DNA from 3 places in the Pararhizobium sp. LjRoot235 genome. Region 1 is predicted to be linked to each of the others. Evidence: predicted binding sites of a transcription regulator. Region 1 holds the regulator's gene; each other region holds the start of a gene.
What was found. The regulator LexA, encoded in region 1, represses DNA repair genes until DNA is damaged. The targets are predictions, from matches to a motif close to TGTTCNNNNTGTGTTCNG.
Positions count from the first base shown of each region.

Region 2: a site for LexA is predicted at 1,695-1,712, ahead of ACSQ2Z_RS01985 (helicase-related protein). Genes of this name have one in related genera too.
Region 3: a site for LexA is predicted at 1,500-1,517, ahead of ACSQ2Z_RS20415 (YifB family Mg chelatase-like AAA ATPase). Genes of this name have one in related genera too.

Region 1 is NZ_CAXUSP020000001.1:2,476,388-2,479,649, forward strand. It holds tRNA gene ACSQ2Z_RS11840 (tRNA-Asn) at 119-193, opposite strand; gene ACSQ2Z_RS11845 (hypothetical protein) at 384-659, shown strand; gene ACSQ2Z_RS11850 (hypothetical protein) at 733-1,065, opposite strand; gene lexA (transcriptional repressor LexA) at 1,318-2,034, shown strand; tRNA gene ACSQ2Z_RS11860 (tRNA-Cys) at 2,291-2,364, shown strand; gene ACSQ2Z_RS11865 (hypothetical protein) at 2,657-2,875, opposite strand.
Region 2 is NZ_CAXUSP020000001.1:412,228-415,489, forward strand. It holds gene ACSQ2Z_RS01985 (helicase-related protein) at 1-1,510, opposite strand, end outside; gene phbB (acetoacetyl-CoA reductase) at 2,213-2,938, opposite strand; gene ACSQ2Z_RS01995 (acetyl-CoA C-acetyltransferase) at 3,067-3,262, opposite strand, start outside.
Region 3 is NZ_CAXUSP020000001.1:4,150,295-4,153,556, forward strand. It holds gene gshB (glutathione synthase) at 420-1,367, shown strand; gene ACSQ2Z_RS20415 (YifB family Mg chelatase-like AAA ATPase) at 1,612-3,144, shown strand; gene cysK (cysteine synthase A) at 3,217-3,262, opposite strand, start outside.

The DNA of each region.
Region 1 (3,262 bases):
TAGGCGACAACGCAGTTGTGAGTAAGGTCAGGCGACTGGGGAGCATGCGGGCCGGTCTCATCACACTGAAAAAATGCAAAGAAAAAAGGGCCGCACCATAAGTGCAGCCCTTTGAAACTGGCTCCCCGGGCCGGATTCGAACCGGCGACCTGTCGATTAACAGTCGAATGCTCTACCGCTGAGCTACCAGGGATCATCTGCGCGCTGCAGAAGTGAGGCTGCTAATACAAATGCTTTACCGATTTGCCAAGCGGTTTTTCAAAAAAAGTGCACAATCTTGTCTGACTGTGGAGAACTCCCCATCCGGGAAGGCCGCGCACTGGAAGAGCCGCACGCAAATCCGCGCTATGGTGTACGGCATCGAGAGCAAGGCAGGTGAGTTTATGGCAGAAGCGCAGAAAACGAAAAAATTCGGTATCGATGCGAGCAGACATGAACTCATTCTCGGGGCGTGGCGCCTGCGCCTGCCAAAGTCGCGGACCTTGCGTATCACCCTTGGCGCCGCGCTGCTCTTTGGCGGTATCCTCGGCTTCCTGCCGGTTCTGGGCTTCTGGATGGTGCCGCTGGGCCTGATCGTGCTGTCGCATGACCTCGCCTTCGTCCGGCGGCAGCGCCGCAAACTTTCCGTCTGGTGGGCGCGCAAGCGGCAGACGCCGTAAAATCTGCGCCACTCTGCAAGGGCCCGGCTGCAAGGGTCGTCGTAGGCCTTTATTCGATGAGGTGCCAATGGCCCTAGCCGCTGGAACCGGTTTGTGGGGTCGGATCCTTGTCGACCGGGGCCGGCTGCATCTGTTCCCCGGTCGCCGGAGCATTGTCGACGGCGCCCTGATCGGTGTCCTTGGCCGCCGGCGTGGTTTCCTCTATCCGTGTCGCCGCATCATTGTCGGTGCTTTCGCCGAATATCTCTGCGCCCGCCCAGGCAATGAGGGCAAGCACCAGGCTGGCGATGAGAACCATCAGCACCGGGCGGCCAAGCGGTCCTTGCCGGGCTTCGACACCGCTGATCTTCACCACCCGGTTCGTGTCTTCGGGCGAAATCTTGTTACCGCGTCCATTGACGACCATCCCTGCCTCCTGGAAGCAGACCGTGCCGCCGCCACAGGTTTCAACATGAGCGGAAAACGGCCGGACGGGGCAAATGTTCCGCTCAGCAAAGGCGGACATCGGCGGTGAGAGCGCTGAATGCCGGTTTTCGGCGCCGCAAGCCCAAAAACTCGCACCTTGAAAAGGTTCAACGAATTATGGGACTTGCGGAACACATATGGAACATATAGTGTTCGTTCTTGATTTGTTTCTCGATTTCCGGAGTGATCTTTCATGCTGACCCGCAAGCAACAGGAACTGCTTCTGTTCATTCACGAAAGAATGAAGGAATCGGGCGTGCCGCCGTCCTTCGACGAGATGAAGGACGCGCTGGATCTCGCTTCGAAATCCGGCATTCATCGGCTGATCATGGCGCTCGAGGAGCGGGGCTTCATCCGGCGCCTGCCGAACCGGGCACGCGCGCTTGAAGTCATCAGGCTCCCGGAGGCCTATTCCATGAGCCTGCAGCCCAAGCGCGGCTTTTCGCCGAGCGTCATCCAGGGCAGCCGCGGCGCTCCGCCGGCGCCAGTCGCCGCCAAACCGGTCGCGGCCAGCAATGAGAATAGCTCCGTCTCGATCCCCGTCATGGGGCGAATCGCAGCCGGTGTGCCGATCTCGGCGATCCAGAACAATACGCACGATATTTCTGTACCGCTCGAGATGGTCGGAACCGGCGAACATTATGCACTGGAAGTTCGCGGCGATTCGATGATCGAGGCCGGCATTCTCGACGGCGACACCGTCATCATACGCAATACCAACAGCGCCAGTCCCGGAGAGATCGTCGTCGCCCTGGTGGACGATGAGGAGGCAACGCTGAAGCGGTTTCGCCGCAAGGGCGCATCGATCGCGCTCGAGGCTGCCAACCCCGCCTACGAAACCCGGATTTTTGGTCCCGACCGGGTCAAGATCCAAGGCAAGCTCGTGGGCCTGATCCGACGTTACCATTGAGCGGCAAACCTGCGTCCGCGCGCCGGGGATACAGGCGGCTGATTTTCTTTGAAAATTGACGTTAGCGGGGGCCCGACAGTAGTCGCCGGCGGTTTGGTATCAGCAATGTGCGGTCTTTTCCTCGCGACGCGAACCGGCAACGGGTGGGAGACAGGTTTCTCCCATGAGAAAAAACTGGAATTCGGCCAAGGCGTCTTGCACTGGATGGGAAATCGGTCTAAACGCCCGTCACACGATTAAGAGATGATCGTTACGAGGCCTCGTGGCGGAGTGGTGACGCAGAGGACTGCAAATCCTTGTACCCCGGTTCAATTCCGGGCGAGGCCTCCAAAATTTTCCACAATATTCACAATTGGATAGGGTCGCCGCTTCAACCATGTTGGCAACCGTGTTCCATCACGCCGCCATGAACGGATATCGGCGTGATGTTTACGCCGATGGGACCGATAACGCGTGTCTCGCCGCGTTAAAAGAGCAATTCCGACGTTTCGCGAAACCGGTAAAAACGCGTTCCAAATGCGGCGCGGCGGCGCGCTGGCGATGACGATGCACTCCGGTTGAAACTCCGAATCAATGGCGACGAAATGCAGGAGAATTTAGCATTGCGGAATGCGGCCGGCGATCAATGATAGTAGAAGCATTCGCAATCGACCTTGCTGTCATCCGGCGCATTCCAGACGCGGACTGCCAGTTTCCTGGCCGTACCGGTCTCATCCAGCCGGAGGCCCAAAAGTGACACGGCCGCGAGTTTTGGATTGACCGCATCGATCTCGACCGTCGAGCCGACTTGATGGACGCCCTCTTTGGGCGTCCAGGTGAAAAACTGCACGCTGTAATGCATGGTGCTCTCCTTCACCGCGGATGGGTCAAATCCCAGTCCCAGACGGTACTGGACGATCCGGCAGGCAAACAGAAACGGCTCGCAACAACCGATGTGGTCTGCCTCTACCTCGAACCTAGCACGATTTGACGATCGAGTGAATCGTTATCGCGTGATTCCGGTTAGAAAGTTCCGCTCCAGCTCTCAAAACTTCGCGCTGCCGGACCACCCGCGCGGGTTAGTTCCCGCGGAACAACAGGCGCGAAATTGTCTTCGTAAAATCTCATCGGATTTGAGGATGACGGTGATGGAAAAGAGGGAGCCGCTGGGTCATATAGAAATTTCGTGGTTGCGGCGGAAGACGCGTCTGGCGCTGGTCGTCGGGGCAGCCAGATGCTCCAGGCATTC
Region 2 (3,262 bases), 2.1 Mb from region 1:
GTCCCACATGATGTCCTTCAACGAAGACATCGCCATTTACACTGATTTCAGCTTCCAGCATCGCATTCTCTCTCAGGCGCTTCATGAGCACAGATGTCCTGCGATCAACAAAGCGTTTCGTCAACCTTTCATGTAACGCGTCAGACAATCGATCTTCGATTTCCCGCGTCTTTTCTTGCCAGTGTGTCGGATCGGCAAGCCACCCCGGACGGTTGGATACATAGGTCCATGTCCTGATTTGTGCAATTCTCGCGGACAATGTGTCGATTTCACCATCCGTTTGGTCCGCGCGGCGAACCTGTTCGGCCATGAAATCTTCGTTCACTGTGCCACGCCGGACGAGATCGGCATAGATGGTCGATATCAGATCGGCATGTTGCGCCGGCGTTATGCGCCGATAGTCGGGAAGCGCACAGGCCTCCCAGAGCTTTTCTACACGCTCCGGTGTCGTTGCGACACCGGAGATTTCCGGATAATGCGAAAGATAATCCAGCGCCTGCTGGTCCACCGCCGGTAACGCCCGCGTCAGCCCGTTTACCGCCGGCGGGGCATCGAGGCTTTTCTTCAAGGCCGCAAGCGAGGCGAAGTTAAGCGCCTTGGAGCGCCATTGCAGCACCCGCACCGGGTCGAACTGGTGTGATTCGATGCGGTGGACGAGTTCGTTGTCGAACGGTTCTACTCGCGAGGTGACGCCGAAGGTGCCGTCGCGCAGGTGGCGGCCGGCGCGACCGGCAACCTGCGCCAGTTCGCCCGGGTTGAGATTGCGGAACTGATAGCCGTCATACTTGCGATCCTGGGCAAAGGCGACGTGATCGACATCGAGGTTCAATCCCATGCCGATCGCGTCGGTCGCCACCAGATATTCGACGTCGCCCGCCTGGTAGAGCGCAACCTGCGCGTTGCGCGTGCGGGGTGACAGGGCGCCGAGCACGACGGCAGCACCTCCCCGCTGGCGGCGGATCAGTTCGGCGATCGCATAGACCTCTTCCGCCGAGAAGGCGACGATCGCCGTGCGCTGCGGCAAACGGGTGATTTTCTTCGAGCCAGCATAGAGAAGCTGCGACAGTCGCGGCCGCTCGACGACGGTAATGCCCGGCAGCAGGTGTTCAAGGATCGGCCGCATGGTCGCGGCACCGAGAAGCAGGGTTTCGCTTCTGCCGCGCAGATGCATCAACCGGTCGGTGAAGATATGGCCGCGCTCGAGATCGCCGGCGAGCTGTACCTCGTCGATCGCCACGAACGCCGCCTTGGTCTCGCGCGGCATGGCCTCGACGGTGCAAACCGAGAAGCGCGCCATATGCGGCGTGATCTTCTCCTCGCCGGTGATAAGCGCGACATTGTGGGCGCCGACCTTTTCGACGAGGCGCGTATAAACCTCGCGGGCAAGCAGCCGCAGCGGCAATCCGATCACGCCGGATTCATGCGCGACCATGCGCTCGATCGCATAATGCGTCTTACCGGTGTTGGTGGGGCCGAGGACCGCGATCACGCCGCGGCCGCTCAAGATCATGGGTTGGTCAGGCACTGTCTCGATCCTGCGCACTTTCACTCTGCGAAGGCCATTCACGGCGGAAAAGCCGTTTCAACCGGCGCAGCACACATGCCCATACAACAACATAAACGCAAGGGTGCCGGAGCATGAAATACTGCAAATGGGGCTTGCTGTCTGCATTTCCACCCGCATTTGCCGGAATCGGAACAGCCATGGAACGAATCGGAGACGAATCGCTGACTCCCTCCGATTCATCTTTTGTTCACTGCTAGATATTGATTTTCTGAGCCGGATTCTCACCAGATGCTGAATCGTCATTTCCAGGCGAAAACGGGTGCGGACATTGGCTTCGGTCGCATCCTGCACTTCGTGAGATTCAGAATCCAAATAACTGAAAAATCAGAAAAATTTAACCAAGTCGACTAGTCAGTTCGCCGCGGCGCATCGATTGCCGATGCTGTGTTCAAAGGTCGAACGAATCGGCGACAATCGCGACGCTGGAAATGTCCCGAATTGTTCCCCACAAGATATGGTGGGAGTAACGGGTATTTAACATAGGAAAATTTGAGTCTTTTGCCAGATTCCCGTCGTGGCGTTAACTTTGCCTTCCGAAGCTGACAAACTCCCATCGTAGCGGAAACAAGTCGGAGACCAACGCAGCTTTGATAACGCGGAACGGCGCCACAAGGGCGCCGTTCGCAACAGCAGGAATCAATTTGATCAGACGAAGAACTGGCCGCCATTGGCGGAGATCGTCGAACCGGTGATGAAGCCCGCGTCGTCTGAGGCGAGGAACACGGCGATACGGGCGATCTCCTCCGGCTCGCCGAGGCGTCCGACAGGAATCTGCGGGATGATGCGTTCCGCCAGCACCTTTTCAGGGATGGCGCGGACCATTTCCGTGCCGATATAACCGGGGCAGATGGCGTTGACGGTGACGCCCTTGGCAGCGCCCTCCTGGGCAAGCGCCTTGGTGAAACCGAGATCACCGGCCTTGGCTGCTGAATAATTGACCTGGCCCATCTGGCCCTTCTGGCCATTGATCGAGGAAATATTGATCACCCGGCCGAAATTGCGGTCACGCATGCCGGTCCAGATTGGATGCGTCATGTTGAAAAGGCCGCTGAGATTGGTGTTGATGACGTCCTTCCAGTTCTCCGGCGTCATCTTGTGGAACATGGCGTCGCGGGTAATCCCAGCATTGTTGACGAGAATTTCGATCGGGCCGAGATCGGCCTCAACCGTGGCGATGCCGGCAGCGCAAGCCGCGTAGTCGGAAACGTCCCACTTGTAGGTCGCGATACCGGTTTCGGCGGTAAAGGCCTGCGCCTTCTCGTCATTGCCGGCGTAGTTTGCCGCGACCTTGTATCCGGCGCCCTTCAAGGCGATGGATATGGCCGCGCCGATGCCGCGCGACCCGCCAGTGACCAATGCTACTCTGCTCATCCGTCTCTCCCTGTTACCTCGTTCTTGGCCCGATGCCTGTGCTCGCAAGCGTAAGCACAATTCTCCCGGCTCTTGCGGTGAAGTCTGCTCCGGCCGCGGGGCCGGAGCGAATGCCTAACGGATAATTGTCACAGCCGTTCGACACACATGGCGACACCCATGCCGCCACCGATGCAGAGCGTTGCAAGTCCCTTGGACACGCCGCGACGCTTCATTTCGAACAGGAGCGTGTTGAGAACGCGCGCCCCAGACGCCCCGATCGGGTGACCGATGGCGATGGCGCCGCCATTGACGTTGACGATCGACGTATCCCAGCCAAGATCC
Region 3 (3,262 bases), 1.7 Mb from region 1:
AAGGCGGTTCTCCTCCGGTTCGCAAATGAACCGGGCGTGCCGGGTGGCCACACCGTCTTTGACGGTCCAGGGCTGACCCCGCCTCATTGAAAAGCCTGGCGGATAAGCGGCCGGGCCGGGGCATTGGAGGTTTCTCCTCACAAGGGAGAAGCGCAGAAGACGGTAAAAGACACTGAAACGGGGCACATCGCGTGTCATTTATCTATTCTATCTGAGGCACCCGATGTGCCCCGGCCGATCCCGCCGACGTTTGTCGCCGGCGAACCTGCAGATGTTTCAAGCCACGGGCGAAAAAGCCGCCGCGTGAACGGGAAGGCATGCTCGATGGAAACGACGGTAGAAATCTGTCTGGCTTCCCGGATGCCATTTGATATAGACAGGTTCTCTCAACGACGCCCACGATCAACAGGAAATGACTCATGGCAAGAATCGTCAATGTCGCGATCCAGATGGATCACGTTTCGGGCATCAATATCGCTGGCGACAGCACCTTCGCCATCAGCCTCGAAGCGCAGGCGCGCGGCTACAGGCTGTTCCATTACACGCCGAACCAGTTGTCGCTGCGCGACGGCAAGGTCTTCGCCACCGTGCAGCCGATGATGCTGCGCGACGTCAAGGGCGATCACTACACGCTGGGCGAAGCCGAACGCATCGACCTGTCGACCATGGACGTGGTGCTTTTGCGCCAGGACCCGCCCTTCGACATGGCCTATATCACCTCGACGCATCTGCTCGAGCGCGTCCACCCGAGGACACTCGTCGTCAATGATCCGGCCTGGGTGCGCAACTCGCCGGAGAAGATCTTCGTCACCGAATTTCCCGACCTGATGCCGAAGACGCTGATCACCCGCGATCCGGCCGAGATCGCCAGCTTCCGCGCCGAGATGGGCGACATCATCCTGAAGCCACTCTATGGCAATGGCGGCGCCGGCGTGTTTCATTCGACCCGCGACGACCGCAACCTGTCATCCCTGTTGGAAATGTTCGGCCAGATGTTCCGCGAACCGTTCATCGCCCAGGAATACCTTCCGGCCGTGCGCAAGGGCGACAAGCGCATCATCCTCGTCGACGGCGAACCGGCCGGCGCGATCAACCGTGTTCCGGCCGAAAACGACGCGCGTTCCAACATGCATGCCGGCGGCAAGCCCGAGCCGAGCGAACTGACCAAGCGGGAAAAGGAAATCTGCGCCCGCATCGGGCCCGCGCTGCGCGAGCGTGGGTTCCTGCTCGTCGGCATAGATGTCATCGGCGACGTCATGACCGAGATCAACGTCACCTCGCCCACCGGCATCCGCGAAGTGAAGAAGTTCGGCGGCGCCGATATCGCCGCGCTTCTTTGGGACGCGATCGAACGCAAGCGCGCCTGAGAGAATAGAACCAACCGAGGCGTTCGCATGTCTCGGTTGCACGCCCGCCTCATCCCACGGATGTTCGCGGTTGTTCCGCTTCGTTCGCGAAATGCAACCTGCCTCAACCTGGCCGATTATCGCCATTGGACATGTTCGATAATTGTTCTTGTTTTATTCCGCTATTCGTGCAAGATTTCACGACACAACCGGTAGAGGTTGTGGTGGCAGGGGTTGAGCCTGCCTCGCGGTAAGAGGGGCAATCATGGTCGCGCGTGTCAGTACGGTTGCATTCCAGGGCATAGAAGGCCTGCCCGTCGACGTCCAGGTGATGGTGGCGCCAGGCAAGGTCGGTATGCAGATCGTCGGACTTCCCGACAAGGCAGTGGCCGAAAGCCGGGAGCGCGTCCAGGCGGCACTGCATGCCTCTGGACTGTCGCTGCCCGCCAAGAAAGTCACCATCAACCTCGCGCCGGCCGACCTGCCAAAGGAAGGCAGCCATTTCGATCTTCCCATCGCGCTTGGCCTGATGGCGGCGCTTGGCGCCATTCCCGCGGATGCGCTTGGCGGTTACGTCGTTATCGGTGAACTCAATCTCGACGGGACGATCGCTGCCGTCGCCGGCGCGCTGCCCGCCGCGATTGGCGCCAATGGCCTCGGCAAGGGGCTGATCTGCCCGTCCGACAGCGGCGCAGAGGCGGCCTGGGCGGGTGCCGAGATAGATATTCTCGCTCCGCGCAGCCTGATCGCGCTCGCCAACCATTTTCGTGGAACCCAGGTTCTCTCCCGCCCGGAGCCGGCGGTGCGCGCAAGTGCTGCCAATATGCCTGATCTCGCCGATATCAAGGGCCAGGAAAGCGCCAAGCGGGCGCTGGAGGTGGCAGCGGCAGGGAACCACAATCTCCTGATGGTCGGGCCGCCCGGTTCCGGCAAATCGATGCTTGCCGCTCGCCTTCCCTCCATCCTGCCGCCACTATCGCCCGCCGAACTGCTGGAAGTCTCTATGATCCATTCGATCGCCGGGCAACTGCCCGGCGGCAAGCTGTCGGACCGGCGACCCTTCCGGACGCCGCATCATTCGGCGACGATGGCCGCGATGATCGGCGGTGGCATGCGCGCCAAGCCGGGCGAGGCCTCGCTTGCCCATAACGGCGTGCTGTTCCTCGACGAGTTTCCTGAGTTTACCCCACAGGTTCTCGATGCGCTGCGCCAGCCACTCGAAACGGCCGAATGCATCATCGCCCGCGCCAATCACCGCGTCACCTATCCGGCCGCGATCCAGCTGGTCGCCGCGATGAATCCCTGCCGCTGCGGCATGGCGGGCGAACCGGGGCATAGCTGCGCCCGCGGTCCCCGTTGCGTCGCCGACTATCAGGGGCGCATTTCCGGCCCGCTGATGGACCGGATCGATATCCGCATCGATGTCCCCTCCGTCACCGCCGCCGACCTTATCCGCCCGGCACCGGCCGAGTCGAGTGCCGTCGTCGCAAGACGTGTAGCCCGTGCCCGCGAAATCCAGGCAGATCGCTTCATCGCCTTCGGCATGCCGGACATCCTCTCGAACGCGCGCTGCTCTACATCCATGATCGAGAAGATGGCTGAGCCGGATGCCGGCGGCCTGCAATTGCTGCGCGACGCCGCGGAAAAGATGAAATTTTCGGCGCGCGGCTACCACCGCGTCCTGAAAGTCGCCCGCACGCTTGCCGATCTCGACGCGAAGGCAACGGTCGGGCGCATCCACCTGGCCGAGGCGATCTCCTACCGCATTGCCGGGGAACGGTTGACGGCCGCGGCATGAGCAACGTCTGGAAAACCACCCTCAGGCGGGCATGAGGGTGGCTTGGCTTTCAACGCGGACGATTGTGGACGATCAGCCGACGAGGTGTTCGAACAGGACCGTCGACAGGTAGCGCTCG